2 regions of the Burkholderia singularis genome follow, and region 1 is predicted to be linked to the other one. Evidence: riboswitches for the same ligand, from Rfam matches in the RefSeq annotation. Region 1 holds a riboswitch; the other holds the start of a gene.
The links. Region 1 has a riboswitch for cobalamin ahead of AQ611_RS10620 (HoxN/HupN/NixA family nickel/cobalt transporter). Riboswitches for the same ligand answer to the same signal wherever they lie in the genome.
Positions count from the first base shown of each region.

Region 2: another riboswitch for cobalamin. It lies ahead of AQ611_RS13980 (TonB-dependent receptor plug domain-containing protein); the one in region 1 lies ahead of AQ611_RS10620 (HoxN/HupN/NixA family nickel/cobalt transporter).

Region 1 is NZ_CP013448.1:2,391,144-2,398,255, reverse strand. It holds partial or broken gene AQ611_RS10650 (helix-turn-helix domain-containing protein) at 1-102, opposite strand, end outside; gene AQ611_RS10645 (cobyrinic acid a,c-diamide synthase CobB) at 233-1,726, opposite strand; gene cobO (cob(I)yrinic acid a,c-diamide adenosyltransferase) at 1,731-2,333, opposite strand; gene AQ611_RS10635 (cobalamin biosynthesis protein) at 2,446-2,985, opposite strand; gene AQ611_RS10625 (hypothetical protein) at 3,450-4,133, shown strand; cobalamin riboswitch at 4,272-4,528, shown strand; gene AQ611_RS10620 (HoxN/HupN/NixA family nickel/cobalt transporter) at 4,607-5,668, shown strand; gene cobW (cobalamin biosynthesis protein CobW) at 5,739-6,812, shown strand; gene cobN (cobaltochelatase subunit CobN) at 6,837-7,112, shown strand, end outside.
Region 2 is NZ_CP013448.1:3,164,190-3,171,301, forward strand. It holds gene AQ611_RS13975 (FecCD family ABC transporter permease) at 1-74, opposite strand, end outside; gene AQ611_RS13980 (TonB-dependent receptor plug domain-containing protein) at 144-2,018, opposite strand; cobalamin riboswitch at 2,088-2,354, opposite strand; gene AQ611_RS13985 (coiled-coil domain-containing protein) at 2,562-2,927, shown strand; gene AQ611_RS13990 (cell division protein ZapA) at 2,924-3,238, shown strand; RNA gene ssrS (6S RNA) at 3,334-3,515, shown strand; gene AQ611_RS14000 (EVE domain-containing protein) at 3,591-4,052, shown strand; gene AQ611_RS14005 (SIMPL domain-containing protein) at 4,248-4,982, shown strand; gene lgt (prolipoprotein diacylglyceryl transferase) at 5,441-6,328, opposite strand; gene AQ611_RS14015 (LysR family transcriptional regulator) at 6,406-7,112, opposite strand, start outside.

The sequences.
Region 1 (7,112 bases):
CGTCGCGAAGCGGATGCCCTTGACCTTGCCTTGCTTGAGCAGCGACAGATTCTGCTCAGTGATGCCGACGGCTGTGGCGAAGTCTTTCGAGCGGACCTTGCGCGAGCATCACGTAATAGACCTTCGCCCCAAAGGGGTCGATTTCGGCTCTCGCAGTTCGAATTCGAGGGCGATGAACGAGGCGCTGGACCACGCGCGCCCCGGCAAGCGTTGCAACAGCGGGCAGGCGCCGTCACAGCGGATCGCCGCTGAACAGCGCCGCGGCTGCCTGCGGATTCGACGGCCAATAAGCATGCAGATACGTCGCGACGATCGGGCCGTGCCGATAGACAGGTTCGCCCGGCGCGCCGTCGTCGGGCCGCGTCGCGTTGACGGTGGGCGCGAGCGGCGTGACGAAACGCGAGTAATGGAACGTGTGCCCCGTCAGCGCGCCGAAGCGGGTGGCAAGCGTCTGCATGCCCAGGCCGGCGAAGCGGCGCTGCATCGATGCTGCGCCGGGGATCAGGCCGAGCATCGGCGTGGCCGCCCCGTCGGCGTCGGTGAGCGTTTCGCCCAGATACAGCATTCCGCCGCATTCGGCGACGACCGGCTTGCCCGCCGCGACATGCGCGGCGATTGCGCGCGCCGTCGTTGCGTTCGCCGCGAGCCGCGCCGCGTGCAACTCCGGATAGCCGCCCGGCAGATATAGCGCGTCGCAGCCGTCGGGCAGCGGCTCGTCGGCGAGCGGCGAAAAGAACGCAAGCTGCGCGCCGAGCGTTTGCAGCGCGTCGAGATTGGCCGGATAGATGAACGAAAACGCCGCGTCGCGCGCGATCGCGATCCGCTTGCCGGCGAGACGGCCGCCGGTATGGGCCGCCGCGGCGGGCAGGCCGCCGATCGTCGCGGCGGCGCCGGTTGCCGAACCGGCCGCGTGGCCGGCGGGCGAAAGCGCCGTTGTCGCGGCCGAATGCGCACCGCCGATATCGCCGGCGGGCGCGGGCGCGAACATGCCGCAATTGCCGGCATGCAACACGCCCGCTATGCCGGAAGCGGCATCGCCGCGAACGTCGTGGCTTGCCGCGCCGAACTCGACGACGGGCGGCAGCGCCGCGAGCGCCGTCGCGGCGAGCGCATCGGCCGCGCGTTCGATGCGCGCTTCGAGATCGGCGATATCGTCGGGCTGATGCAGGCCGAGGTGCCGCTCGGGCAGCGCGATCAGCGGATCGCGCGGCAGATGGCCGAGCCAGCGAATCGATTGCGGCAGCGCGTCGCGCAGCAGCGCCGCGTGGCGCTCGGAGCCGACGCGATTGGCGAGCACGCCGTGGAACGGCACGCCGGGCCGGAATTGCGCGAGTCCGAACGCAATCGCGCCGAAGGTCTGCGCGATCGACTGCGCGGAGATCACCGCGGCGACCGGTACGTGAAACGCCCGGGCGAGATCCGCGCTCGACGGCGTGCCGTCGTAAAGGCCCATCACGCCTTCGATCAGAATCACGTCGGCCTCGCGCGCGGCGCGCGCGAGCAGCGCACGGCAATCGCGCTCACCAACCATGCCGAGATCGAGCGAATAAACGGGCGCGCCGCTCGCGCGCGCGAGTAGCATCGGATCGAGAAAATCCGGCCCGGTCTTGAATACGCGCACGCGCCGCCCGAGCCGCCAGTGATGGCGCGCGAGCGCCGCCGTCACCGAGGTCTTGCCCTGGCCGGACGCGCTCGCTGAGATGAACAGCGCGGGGCAGGCGGGCATCGGCTCAGAACTCCACGCCGCGCTGCGCCTTCACCCCTTGCTCGCGGTACGGGTGCTTGACGAGCCGCATTTCGGTGACGAGGTCGGCCGCGTCGATCAGCGCGTCGGGCGCGTGCCGGCCTGTCACGACGACGTGCAGCATCGGCGAGCGGGCCGCGAGCGTCGCGAGCACTTCGTCGAGCGGCAGGTATTCATACTTGAGCACGGTGTTGAGCTCGTCGAGGATCACCATCCGGTAATCGCCGCTTTCGATCATCCGGCGCGCCTCGTCCCAGCCGCGGCGGGCGGTCGCGATGTCGGCGTCGCGGTTTTGCGTATTCCACGTATAGCCGTCGCCCATCGTGACGAAATCGCATTGCGCGTGCGCGCCGAGAAAATCCCGCTCGGACGTATGCAGCGCACCCTTGATGAACTGCACGACGCCGATGCGCATGCCGTGGCCGAGCATGCGCACGGCCATGCCGAACGCGGCGGTGCTCTTGCCCTTGCCGTTGCCGGTATGGACCATCAGCAAGCCCTTCTCGACGGTGGCGGCCGCCTGCTTCTTTTCGTGGCCCGCGCGGCGGCGCTCGGCCATGCGTTGATGCGATTCGGAATCGGTTTTCATCGATTGGCGTCCTGTGATTCGGTTGGGAGGGAGCAGTTTGGTGCGGCAGGGCGTTGCCGGAAGCGCGCTGAAGCCGGCAGCGGCGCGCGGCGAAGCCCGCGTTCAGCGCATCTCATGGCGCGCCGGCGACGCGGGCGATCGCGACCGTCACGCCATCGAGCGCGAGCTTGCGCACAATGAGCGCACCGCCGGGTGCGGCAAGCAGCGCGCAAGGCTCGCACACGCCGTCCACGCCGAAGCGCGCGCGCGCGGCGACGGACGGTTTGCCGAATTCGCCGAACGGCGCGCCATGCGCATCGCGCAGCGCAGCCGTATTCCAGGCGGCCGAGCCGGCCGCGCCCGCCGCGTCGATGGCGAGCGCGCCGGCATGCGGCTCGGCCGACGGTCCGCAAGCGGCATCGGGCGAACGGCTCAGGCCACGCGCGAGTTGCTCGGCGATTGCGTCGCGCGAGAACGCGGCGAGCGGCCAGCCATGCCGTGCGCAGCATTCGACGAGACCGGGCTCGCCCGCCTTCGCATCGAGCGTCGCGACGAGCACGATGTCGACAGCCGGTGCATCGGGCAGGCGCGAGAGCGCCGCGCGAATCGCGGTGTCGATCGTGTCGGCCGTGCGTCCCGCGCGACAGCCGATGCCAAGCGCGACGCGCATCAGCACGCGCACGCGCGGCACCGGTCGGCGCGAGCGTGGCAGTGGTGCAGGGCGAATCGAATCATGCTGAGTAAGGCGGGCGCGGTGCGTTGGCGGGCGGAGGTCAGATGCGCGCATACGATAGCACAGCGGGGTTCGCGCCAGCGGCGAGCCGCCTGCCGGTTCGAATCGAACGGGACGTGGCGCATCGCGCTTGCGCCGCGTGTTTCACCGGCCTTTTTCAACGCGCCATTCAACGTGCGATTCAACGCGCCATTTGGTTCGAAGGGCTTACGGCACCTGTCAAAAAATTTTCATTGGATTTCGGTTTTGGCGCCATGTAGGTTGGCGACAGCGCACCGATTTCAACGGTTCCGCGTTGACGGCGATCCCGGTTTGCTCGAAGCAGACGATCGCGCCGGCATGACGCTTGGCGATGCGCTGCTTTTGACCGCATGCGATAAATAAATATTGACGAGGGCATCGACATGAAGATGAAGAACATCTCGCGTTTGGCTTTTCTCATGCTCGCCGCGGTTCACGGCCCGGCCGCGCAAGCCGGCGAATCCGCATCCGCCGCGCCGCCGACGCCTGGCGAGAAGGCATGGCGCACGCTGTTTTGCGAATCCAACGGCGGGCGCGACGTGACCGACCAAGGCAAGCTTTCCACCGGGGCCGACGTGACGGCCGCGGTGGTGTGCCAGTATCCCGAATCGGGCAATCCGCGAGCCGCGGCGCGGCAGAACGAATATGCGAAAAATGCCGTGGCGGGGCCGATCCCAACGACGCCCGTTTCCGCGACGCTGCACCCGCCGAGCGGAAGCTTTTCGATTGCGGCAGGCAATCCGCTTGCCGTCTCGTGCTCGGCCGATTTGTACATCGCGCCGTGGGCCGGCCTGCCCGCGCGCAGCAACGGCACTTCGACGTTCAATTGCCGCGGCTACAACGTCGGGCAAAGTTCGGTGGGCTGCAATGTCCAGTGGTCGGGGCCGACCACGGTCGCGGTCGGCGCGTCGCCCTATGGCGCGAGCGCCAGCGTGAATTTCACGTGCGCGGCCACCCATGTCGGCGCGATCAGCTCCGTGATGGATTATTCCTACCGCGACCCGATCTATCAGCGCATAACGTACTCGGCTCAGAACGTATTCGGCACGATCAATATCCAGCCGTAGCGAGCGGGCTTTTTTTCGAGCGCGAAACGCGGGCTCGAGCATTACACCGGCATTGGCGGCGGCCCCGATGCGACCGGCCGCCGGCCGCCCGAAAGCCATCCGCCTTTTGTCCGCCTTGACGCGTTCCCGACGCGCGCCTTACACTCGCCGCGTCTTGGTGCTCGCGCGCAAGTTCTTTTGCGCGCAGTTAAACGGGAAACAGGAAGCATGGCCGCCACGGCCCGCCCACCTGTGCTGCCCCCGCAACGGTAAGCGATGGCATCGCGCGAGCGGTGCGGCGCTGACTTCTCCACATGCGCGAGCGCATGTGCGATCGGCCACTGGATGCGTCGCGTCCGGGAAGGTGAAGCAGCGTGTTCGTCAGCCCGGATACCGGCCGAGATGCAGGGGGCGTGCGCCGTGCGGCGGCGCGCGTGCCCGGGAATCCGCGCTGCGGGGAGGCGGCGCGCCGGACCGTTCTCCAAAGGAGCATCATGCTCAAGTCGTTTCTCCGCCTGTTCAACGACAGTCCCGCCGAGCTGCGCAGCAAGATCGTCGGCATTTACGCACTGCTGATCGCCTTCAACATCGGCGCATGGCTCTGGGCACTCGCCGCGTTTCGCGGGCAGCCCGCGCTGCTCGGCACCGCGCTGCTTGCCTATACGTTCGGGCTGCGCCACGCGGTGGACGCCGATCACATCGCCGCGATCGACAACGTCACGCGCAAGCTGATGCACGAGCGGAAAAATCCGCTCGGCGCGGGTTTGTTCTTCTCGCTCGGCCATTCGACGATCGTGATTCTGATGACCGTCGCGGTTGCGGCGACGGCCGCGTCGCTTGCCGCCCACTTCGACGAGATGAAGACGTGGGGCGGCGCGATCGGCACGAGCGTGTCGGCATTCTTCCTGCTGGTGCTCGCGTTCGCGAACCTGCTGATCCTGATCTCCGTGTGCCGGACGTTTCGCGCAGTCCGGCGCGGCGAGACGCTCGTCGAGCAGGATCTCGACCTGCTGCTGAACCGCCGCGGTTTTCTCGCGCGCGTATTCCGGCCGCTGTTCGCGATCGTGTCGAAAAGCTGGCATCTGTATCCGATCGGTTTTCTGTTCGGGCTCGGTTTCGACACCGCGACCGAGATCGCGCTGTTCGGCATCTCGGCGACGCACGCGCAAGGCGGCCTGTCGTTCTGGTCGGTGATGGCGCTGCCGATCCTGTTCACCGCCGGGATGACGCTCGTCGACACGACGGACGGCATCATGATGATGGGCGCGTACCGCTGGGCGTTCGTGCGGCCGATCCGCAAGATCTACTACAACATGACGATCACGTTCGTATCGGTGGTGGTCGCGGTGGTGATCGGCGGGATCGAGGCGTTCGCGCTGATTGCCGACAAGTTCGAGCTGAAGGGCGGCGTGTGGGATTTCGCGGCAATGGCGGCCGAGCATTTCGGCGTCCTCGGCTATTTCGTGATCGGAATCTTCGTCGTGAGTTGGGCCGTATCGGCGCTCGTCTACCGGCTCAAGCGCTACGACGAAATCGACGTGACACTTTCGGCCTGAATGGCGCGCAGCCGGCCTGCGGGCGCGGCGGCACGCCGGACGACATTCGAATACCTCGACGGAAACGACCATGCACATGCGCAAAATTCCCGTGACGATCGTCACGGGCTTCCTCGGCAGCGGCAAGACGACCTTGCTGCGGCATATCCTGCAACACGCGGGCGGCCGCCGGATTGTCGTGATCGTCAACGAGTTCGGCGAACTCGGCATCGACGGCGAGATCCTCAAAGGCTGCGCAATCGGCTGCGACGAAGCGGGCGGCGAAGCCGACGGTCAACTCTACGAACTGGCGAACGGCTGCCTGTGCTGCACGGTGCAGGAGGAGTTCTATCCCGTGATGGAGGCGCTCGTCGAGCGGCGCGCCGATATTGACCACGTGCTGATCGAGACGTCCGGGCTCGCGTTGCCCAAGCCGCTCGTGCAGGCGTTCAACTGGCCGTCGATCAAGAACAGCTTTACGGTCGACGCGGTGTTGACGGTCGTCGACGGCCCGGCGGCGGCGCGCGGCCAGTTCGCGGAAAATCCGGCCGCAGTGGACGCGCAGCGCCGCGCGGACCCGAACCTCGACCACGAATCGCCGCTGCACGAACTGTTCGCTGATCAGCTTTCGGCCGCGGACCTCGTGATCCTCAACAAGACCGATCTGCTTGACGACTCGCAACTCGCGCGCGTCGACGCGGCGATCCGCGACGAGATCCCGCCGCACGTGAAGATCGTTCGCGCGCAGCGCGGCGAGCTCGATCTCGCGACGCTGCTTGGCCTGAACGCGGCGTCCGAGGAGACGATCCATCTGCGGCACGACCACCACGGCTCGGCCGACGACGCCGATCATCACCACGACGAATTCGATTCGGTCGTCGTGCATGCGCAGATCGGCTCGCGCGACGCGGCGCTCGCCGCGCTCGCCGCGCTTGTCGAAGCGCACACGATCTATCGCGTGAAGGGCTTCGCCGCGCTGCCCGATACGCCGATGCGGCTGGTCGTGCAGGGGGTGGGGCAGCGCTTCGACAGCTATTTCGACCGGCGCTGGCGCGACGACGAGGCGCGCTCGAGCCGGTTCGTGCTGATCGGCGAGGATCTCGACGCGGCGGCGCTGCAGCGCGCGTTCGACGCGGCGCTCGCGGCCCGCGCGCGCGCCGCTTGAGCGTAGCGCGCACGAACCAGCGCCATGCATTTACTACGCACGACACCCGGCGGCTTCGTCGACGACACGGCGGGAGTCGTGCGGATCGACCAGCGTGCGGCCGACATCGTGATTCTCAGCTCGGCCGACACGACGCTGTCGCTGCTCGCGAGCGTCGTGCCGACCCTTCCCGAAGGTTTTCCGAGCGTGCGGCTCGCGAACGTGACGTTTCTGCGCCAGCCCGCATCGGTCGATTTCTATATCGACGACGTGCTGCGGCATGCGCGCGCCGTCGTGATCGATCATCTCGGCGGCGAGTCG
Region 2 (7,112 bases), 770 kb from region 1:
AGCGACGCGACGAACACCGCGCCGGCGGCGGCCGCGAGCGCCGCCCAGATCGCCGCCGCGCGTCCCGCGCGCATGCCGGCGCCGCGCACGCCGCCCTTTCCGGCAAACGCTGCCATCAAGCCGCCTCCCGCGTGCCGCCCACGTCAGCGCTGCTGCCAGCCGAGCGTGACATAGGCGCCGCGGCGCGGCGTGTTGTACGCATACGCAAGCTCATAATCCTTATCGAGCAGATTGTCGATGCGCGCGCTCACGTACCACGATTTCGTGATGTCGTAGCGCGCGGACAAATTCACGATTCCATAGCCGCCGAGCCGGCTGCCGTAATCGGTGCGCGGCCCGCTGACCAGCCACTCGCCGCCGACCCGCCAGCCGCCCATCGTGCGATGCGCGGCGAACGACGCGAAGCGCCGCGCGCGCCGGTTCAGATCCTGATGCGCGATTTCGTCGACCGGATTCTGCACCGTCGCCGCAATCCGCAAGTCGGTCTTGCCGATCCGCCCCTGCCACGAGCCTTCGACGCCCTGCACCTTGGCGCGGCCGACGTTCTGCGCGACATAGAAAAACCCGCTCGCGCCCGGCCGGTAGTCGATCAAGTTCGTATAGCGGGTCTGAAACGCGGTGACGCGCACCACGCCGATCGCCTCCGATGCGTACTGCACGGCCGCGTCGACCGAGTGGCTGCGCTCGGGCTGAATCGACAGGTTACCCGAGTTGGGAAAGTACAGATCGTTGAAGCTGGGCGCGCGAAACGCGTCCGAGTAGCTCGCCGTCACCTTCCAGTGCTCGGTGACGTCCAATCCATAACCGAAATAGTAGCTGTTCGCGCCGCCGAAATCGGAATACTGGTCGCGCCGCAGATTCGCCTGGAACTGGCTCGCGCCCAGGCGGCCGGTATAGCCGAGCCAGCCGGAATTCACGTGGCGCGTGGGCGCCGCGTAGCTGTTCGAATCGAACGACTGATCGAGCCGTTCGTAGCCGGCCTGCAACGTGTGGCCGCGCGCGAGCGTGAAATCGTTCTGCCAGGTGTACTGACGGTTGTCGGTGTTGAAGTGATCGGTGTACGCGCCGTTCAACGCCGACTGGTTGCGATCCTTGCCGCTCGACACGTTGACGTGCGTCGTCCACCAGCCGGTGATTTTGCCGTTCGCGAATGCCGAGATCTGCTGAACCCGGCTGTACAGGTCGTTCAGATCGGTGGGCTTGCCGTATGCGTTGTCGTAGCTGTTGCGGCCGGCGGTGTCGAAGTACGTGACGCCCGCATCCCAGCCGCCGCCGAACCGATGCTTGAGCGACGCCGACACGCTCTCGCTCAAGTTGCCGTTCGCGTTCGGATTCGCCTGCGGCTTGCTCGCGGGATCGATCGCCGAGAAACCATCGGTCTTCGCGCGCGCAAGCGACACGCTGAACGTCGTGCTGCCGTCCTGATCGAGCCGCCCCGACACGCCCGCGTTCTGCGTCTGCGTGTGATAGCTGCCGTAGCCCGCGGAGAAATCGAAGCGCGGCGGATGATCGCCGCCGCGCTTCGTGAACACCTGCACGACGCCGCCGATCGCGCCCGACCCATACAGCGACGATACGTTGCCGTTCACGACCTCGACACGCTCGATCTGATCGAGCGGAATCCGGCCGATCTGCGCCTGGCCGAGGCTCGCCGAATCGACTCGCACGCCGTCGATCAGCACGAGCGACTGCGTCGGCTGCGCACCGCGCAGAAAGAGGCTCGCGCTCGCCCCCGGGCCGCCGTTGCGCACGATCTGCGCGCCCGGCGCGAGCGCGAGCAGGCCGGGCAGATCGGTCGCGCCGCTGTCGGCGATGTCCTGCGCATCGAAGCGGGTGGTTTGAGGAATGGTATCGGCAAGCTTCTGCGGACCGCGCTGCGCGGTGACGACGATCGGCTCGAGTTGCGTGCCGGCGTCGCCGGCGGCAGGCGCCGACGGCGCCGCGCCGGTTTGCGCGAACGACGCGCAAGGCAATCCGGACAAGGCGACGAGCGCCGCGCGGACGAATGAGGTTGACATCGAGACAAAAATCCAGTGGCGCTACGGCGCCTGCTTCCCCGCGGGCGCCGCGTCACGAAGACGGCCGCAAGCCGCCTCCCCGCCTCGGCCGGTATCCGGGCTGCGAAATCGCCGCCTCGCCTTCCCGCGCGATGCGCAGTGGCTTGCTGCGCACCGGCGGCCGGTCGGTCACGACCAGCCGCCGGTGCGCGAAGAGGACGGCTTGCATCGAATGCGATGCGCTTCGCTTACCGTTGCGGGGGCAGCGCAGGTTGGCTCGATCCTGGCGGACTTCGCGCCCTGCTTCCCGTTTAACCGCGCGTGAAACGCGCGAGCACCGAGGCGGCGCCAGTTTAGGAGCGCGGCCGGCCGTGCGTCAAGAAACACGGCGGCGCGCGACGCGCGCGCATCGCACATGAGGCGGCACGCGAAAGCATGCGCCGGCGTCGATGCGCCTGCGATAGTTCGCGGCAAGAAGCGCAGGTGTTACGTCTGGAAACGTTACAGATATCGGAATAACGGGTATTCCGCGCTAAAATGCTGGGTCTTTAGAGGACGCAGCAGATGCTCAACGAACTCGAAACCCTATCTCAAAACATTGGCCGTTTGATCGCGCTCAATCAGCGCTATCAAACGGAACGGCTCGCGCTCGAGGAGCAAGTCGCACAATTGCGAACGGAAATGAACACACTGCGCACCGATCTCGCGCAGTTGCGCGACGAGCGCAATGCGCTCGCGGCGGAGCGCGATTCGCTGTCGGCGAAAATCGACGACGCGCAAGTCAAGCTCAACGCGATCCTCGAAAAATTGCCGCGCACGAAAAGCGTGCCGGATACGGAAAACCAGCTTGATCTGCTTGCTGCGCAGGCGAACGACGAAAGCCCGCGTGAAGGCGACGACGGCACGGCGAGCCACGGAGAACATGCATGAGCACGAAGCAGATCGAAGTCTCGATTCTCGGCCAGACGTATCGGCTCGCCTGCTCGCCGGAAACGGAAGCGGCGCTGCTCGAAGCGGTCGCGCGCGTCGATACCGAAATGTCCAACATCCGCGCGAACAGCTCGGTGCGCGGCACCGACCGCATCGCGGTGATGGCCGCGCTGTCGCTCGCATCGGAGCTGCTGCGGCTGCAACAAAGCGTGCGACACGGCGAAGCGTTCCCCGCGGAAGAAATCCGGCGTACAATGCGCCAAATGAATGAACAGCTCGGTGCAGTGCTCACACAGCACGAGTTGCAGTAAGTTAAAGCAGTCCATTCGTTTCACCCGGTTCGAGCCATGCTTGGTCTATCCCGCTCAAGCAGCCGAACCCAAAAGTGATTCGAACCGTTTAGTCAGCTTCCCTGCCTGGTTCGCCAAGGTCATATATTCCTTGAACCAATGCCATGTGCACGGTTGCGGAAATTTGTAGCACGGGCGCGCGCGTCACTCTGTCTGATGTACCCGAAGTGCTGCTAACTGCGACCAATTCTGAACCTCAGGTTCAGGATGCCGGCCTAGCGGCCAAGGCGGGGGCCTATTCCACGGCATCGGGTTCGTCCCGGTGCCGTTTCCTTATCCGCAGCCTTTTCATTGCGTCGATTCGATCCGATCCATGCGCTATTGGCTGATGAAATCCGAACCGGACGAGGCGAGCATCGACGATCTCGCCGCCGCACCCGGACAAACGTTGCCGTGGACCGGCGTGCGCAACTATCAGGCGCGCAACTTCATGCGCGACGCGATGCAGATCGGCGACGGCGTGCTGTTCTACCATTCGAGCTGCCCGGAGCCCGGCATCGCGGGGCTCGCCGAGGTGTGCTCGACGCCTTACCCCGATCCCACGCAGTTCGACCCGCAAAGTCCGTACCACGATCCGAAGGCGGCGCCCGATGCGCCGCGCTGGGTGCTCGTCGACGTGCGCTTCGTGAAGAAGACGCCGCTCATTGCGCTTGGCACATTGCGCGAACATGACGCGCTCGCCGGCATGCGCGTGCTCGCGAAGGGCAACCGGCTGTCGATCACGCCCGTCACGCCAGACGAATGGCGCTTCATCACGAAGCGGCTGATGAAGTAATGCGGCATCTGCCGTCAAACAATGTCAGATACACACGCGGCAGCCGGAACCTCGCGACGCTTTCATCTGCCTAACGGACGCGCAACGGATGCGACGCCCACTATGCTTGTATCCGTTGCTCGATCATTCAGCGCGGCTTACATCCGCGCCCCGCATGCCAACGATGCATGCGTGTTCTCGCTCAAGGAGTCAATAATGACGAAAAAATCCGCTCTGACTGCCGCCGTCGCCCTCGCAGCGGCATTGCCCATCGCCATCGCGCTTGCGCCGTCCGCCGCACGCGCGCAAAGCATCGGCGTAATGCCGCCGCCGTCGGGCGTGCTGTCGCTGTCCGCGCAAGCAAGCGCCGACGTTCCGCAGGACGTCATCGACATCACGCTGTTCTATGAACAGCAAGCGAAAGATCCCGGCAACCTGACCAGCGAACTCAACAAGCGCGCGGATTCGGCGCTCGCGCAGGCGCGCAGCGTCGCGGGCGTGACGGCGCATACGGGCCAGTTCTCGGTCTCACCGAGCTTCGATCGCGATGGCAAGATCTCGGCATGGCGCGGGCGTACCGAGGTCGTGCTCGAATCGCGCGATTTTTCCGCTGCGTCGAAGCTCGCGGGCCAACTAAGTTCGATCATGCAGATCGGCAACGTGTCGTTCTCGCTGTCGCCGGACGCGCAGCGCGCGACCGAGCAGAAACTCACGACCGAAGCGATCAAGGCATTCCGCGCACGCGCCGAGGAAGCGACGAAGGCGTTCGGCTATAGCAGCTATTCGATCCGTGACGTGAACGTCGGCAGCGGCCGCAACGTGCAGCCGTTCCAGCCGAGGATGATGGCGATGGCCGCCGCGCCCGCCGCAGCAGACGCCGCGCCGATCGCGGTCGAAGGCGGCAAGGCGACCGTGACCGTCAACGTGAACGGCTCGGTGCAGATGAAGTGACGAAGTCATCGCCGGCAGCGGCGTGTTGCAGCGCCGCCCGCCGCCGATAACGATAATCGCCAGACAGAACGCCGGCCGCGAGAGCCGGCGTTTTTGATGTGCGCCGCGCCGAGTTGCATGGCACTCGCTTTGCTTCGGCCCATGCATGCGGGATACGCAAACGGCCTCGAATGGGAGTGGCGCCCGTTTGTTGCATCACACGCATCGCCGTTGCGGCACGCACCGAATGGCGAAATGCGCCGCGCCGACCTGCCCGCGACGCCAAGCCCTGTGCCGCGCGCACCCACCGTGCAGGCCTCCCAATCGCGCCATGCGTCGCGCTGCGCGCGATGCCAATCTCCGGCACGCATCGTCCGCGCCGGCCACACGGGTCGCGGCATCCATCCAGCCGACCTGCCCACGACGCCGTTCTCATTCGATCGATGTCCGGCCTCCACGCAACGCGATGCGCGAACCGCTCAAGCCGCTTTCCCCCCGCCGCGCCGGTATGCCCAAACCATCATCAGCACGCCGGCGACGATCATCGGCAGCGACAGCCACTGCCCCATCGACAGCCCAAACGTCAACAGCCCAAGAAAGTCGTCCGGCTCGCGCGCGAACTCGACCGTGAAACGCGCGAGCCCGTAGCCGATCAGGAACAGCGCCGACACCGCGCCCATCGGCCGAGGCTTGCGCGAGAAAAACCACAGCACGATAAAAAGCGCAATGCCTTCGAGCGCGATTTCATAAAGCTGCGACGGATGGCGCGGCAGCATCTGGTGCGCGAGGAACACCTCGTTGAGATCCCACTTCGCGGCGATATCCTGATGCGCGGCAAGCCACGCGGCATCGTCGCGCGCCGCGCCCGGAAACAGCATCGCCCATGGCGCGTCGGGGCTGGTCACGCGCCCCCACAGCTCGCCGTTGATGAAGTTGCCGAGCCGCCCGGTCGCGAGGCCCGTCGGCACCATCGGCGCGACGAAATCGGTCACCTGCAGCCAGTGGCGCTTGCGCTGCCACGCGAACAGCGCCATCGCGAGCGTCACGCCGAGAAAGCCGCCGTGAAACGACATGCCCCCTTCCCACACCTTGAAGATATCGAGCGGGTGCGACAGGTAGAAGCCCGCCTTGTAGAACAGCACGTAGCCGAGCCGGCCGCCCAGCACGACGCCTAGCACGCCGTAGAACATCATGTCGTCGATGTCCTTCGCGCTCCAGCCTTGCGCGGCGACGTGCGGCAGCTTCAGCCGCACACGGCCGATGACGATCGCCGCGATGAAGCCGACGAGATACATGAGCCCATACCAGCGCACGGCGAGCGGGCCGATGTGGATCGCGACGGGATCGAAATTCGGATGAATGATCATGGATTAGCGTTGAAGGTTTGAATCGAAGCGGCGCTCGCGCCGCGAAACGCGTTTCGACGGACGCGCCGCGCGAACGTTCACGGCCGCGCGCTCTGGCCCGGCGCGGCGTGCGCGCCGCACGCATGGGCGCGCACGATGTCGATGAAGCCCGAGAGCACCGGGCTTACGTCGGCCGTGCGCCACACGAGCCCCGTCTCGACGACGGGCGCCGCCGTATCGGCAAGCGGCCGGTAGACGACGCCCATGCGCCGCAGGTTGCGCAGCGATTGCGGCACGAGCGCGACGCCCAAACCCGCGGACACGAGGCTCACGATCGTCTGCATCTGGATCGCTTCCTGGCCGATGCGGGGTGCAACGCCCGCCGCGCCGTAGCAGCCCGTAATGATGTCATAAAAGCCGGGCGCCAGACGGCGGGGAAAGATCACGAGCGGCAACGACGCGATGTCCGCGATCCGCACCGGCGCGTCAGCGGCGACGCCTCGCACGGCAAGCGCAGCGGCCGCATCGGCCGACATCGCGACGACGAGCGGCTCGCGCAGCACCGGCAGATACGACAGCGACGCCGCGTGACGCGGCGGCACGGGCGCAATCACGAGCCCCGCGTCGATGCGGCCGGCCGCCAGTTCGTCGAGTTGCACGTCGCTCGTCGCCTCGGTCAACTGCAGGCGCACGTGCGGATGGCGCGCGCCGAACTCGCGCAACAGCCGCGGCAGCAGCCCGTAATCGGCCGTCGATACGAACGCGAGCGCAAGCGAGCCCGATTCGCCGCGCGCCAGGCGCTGCG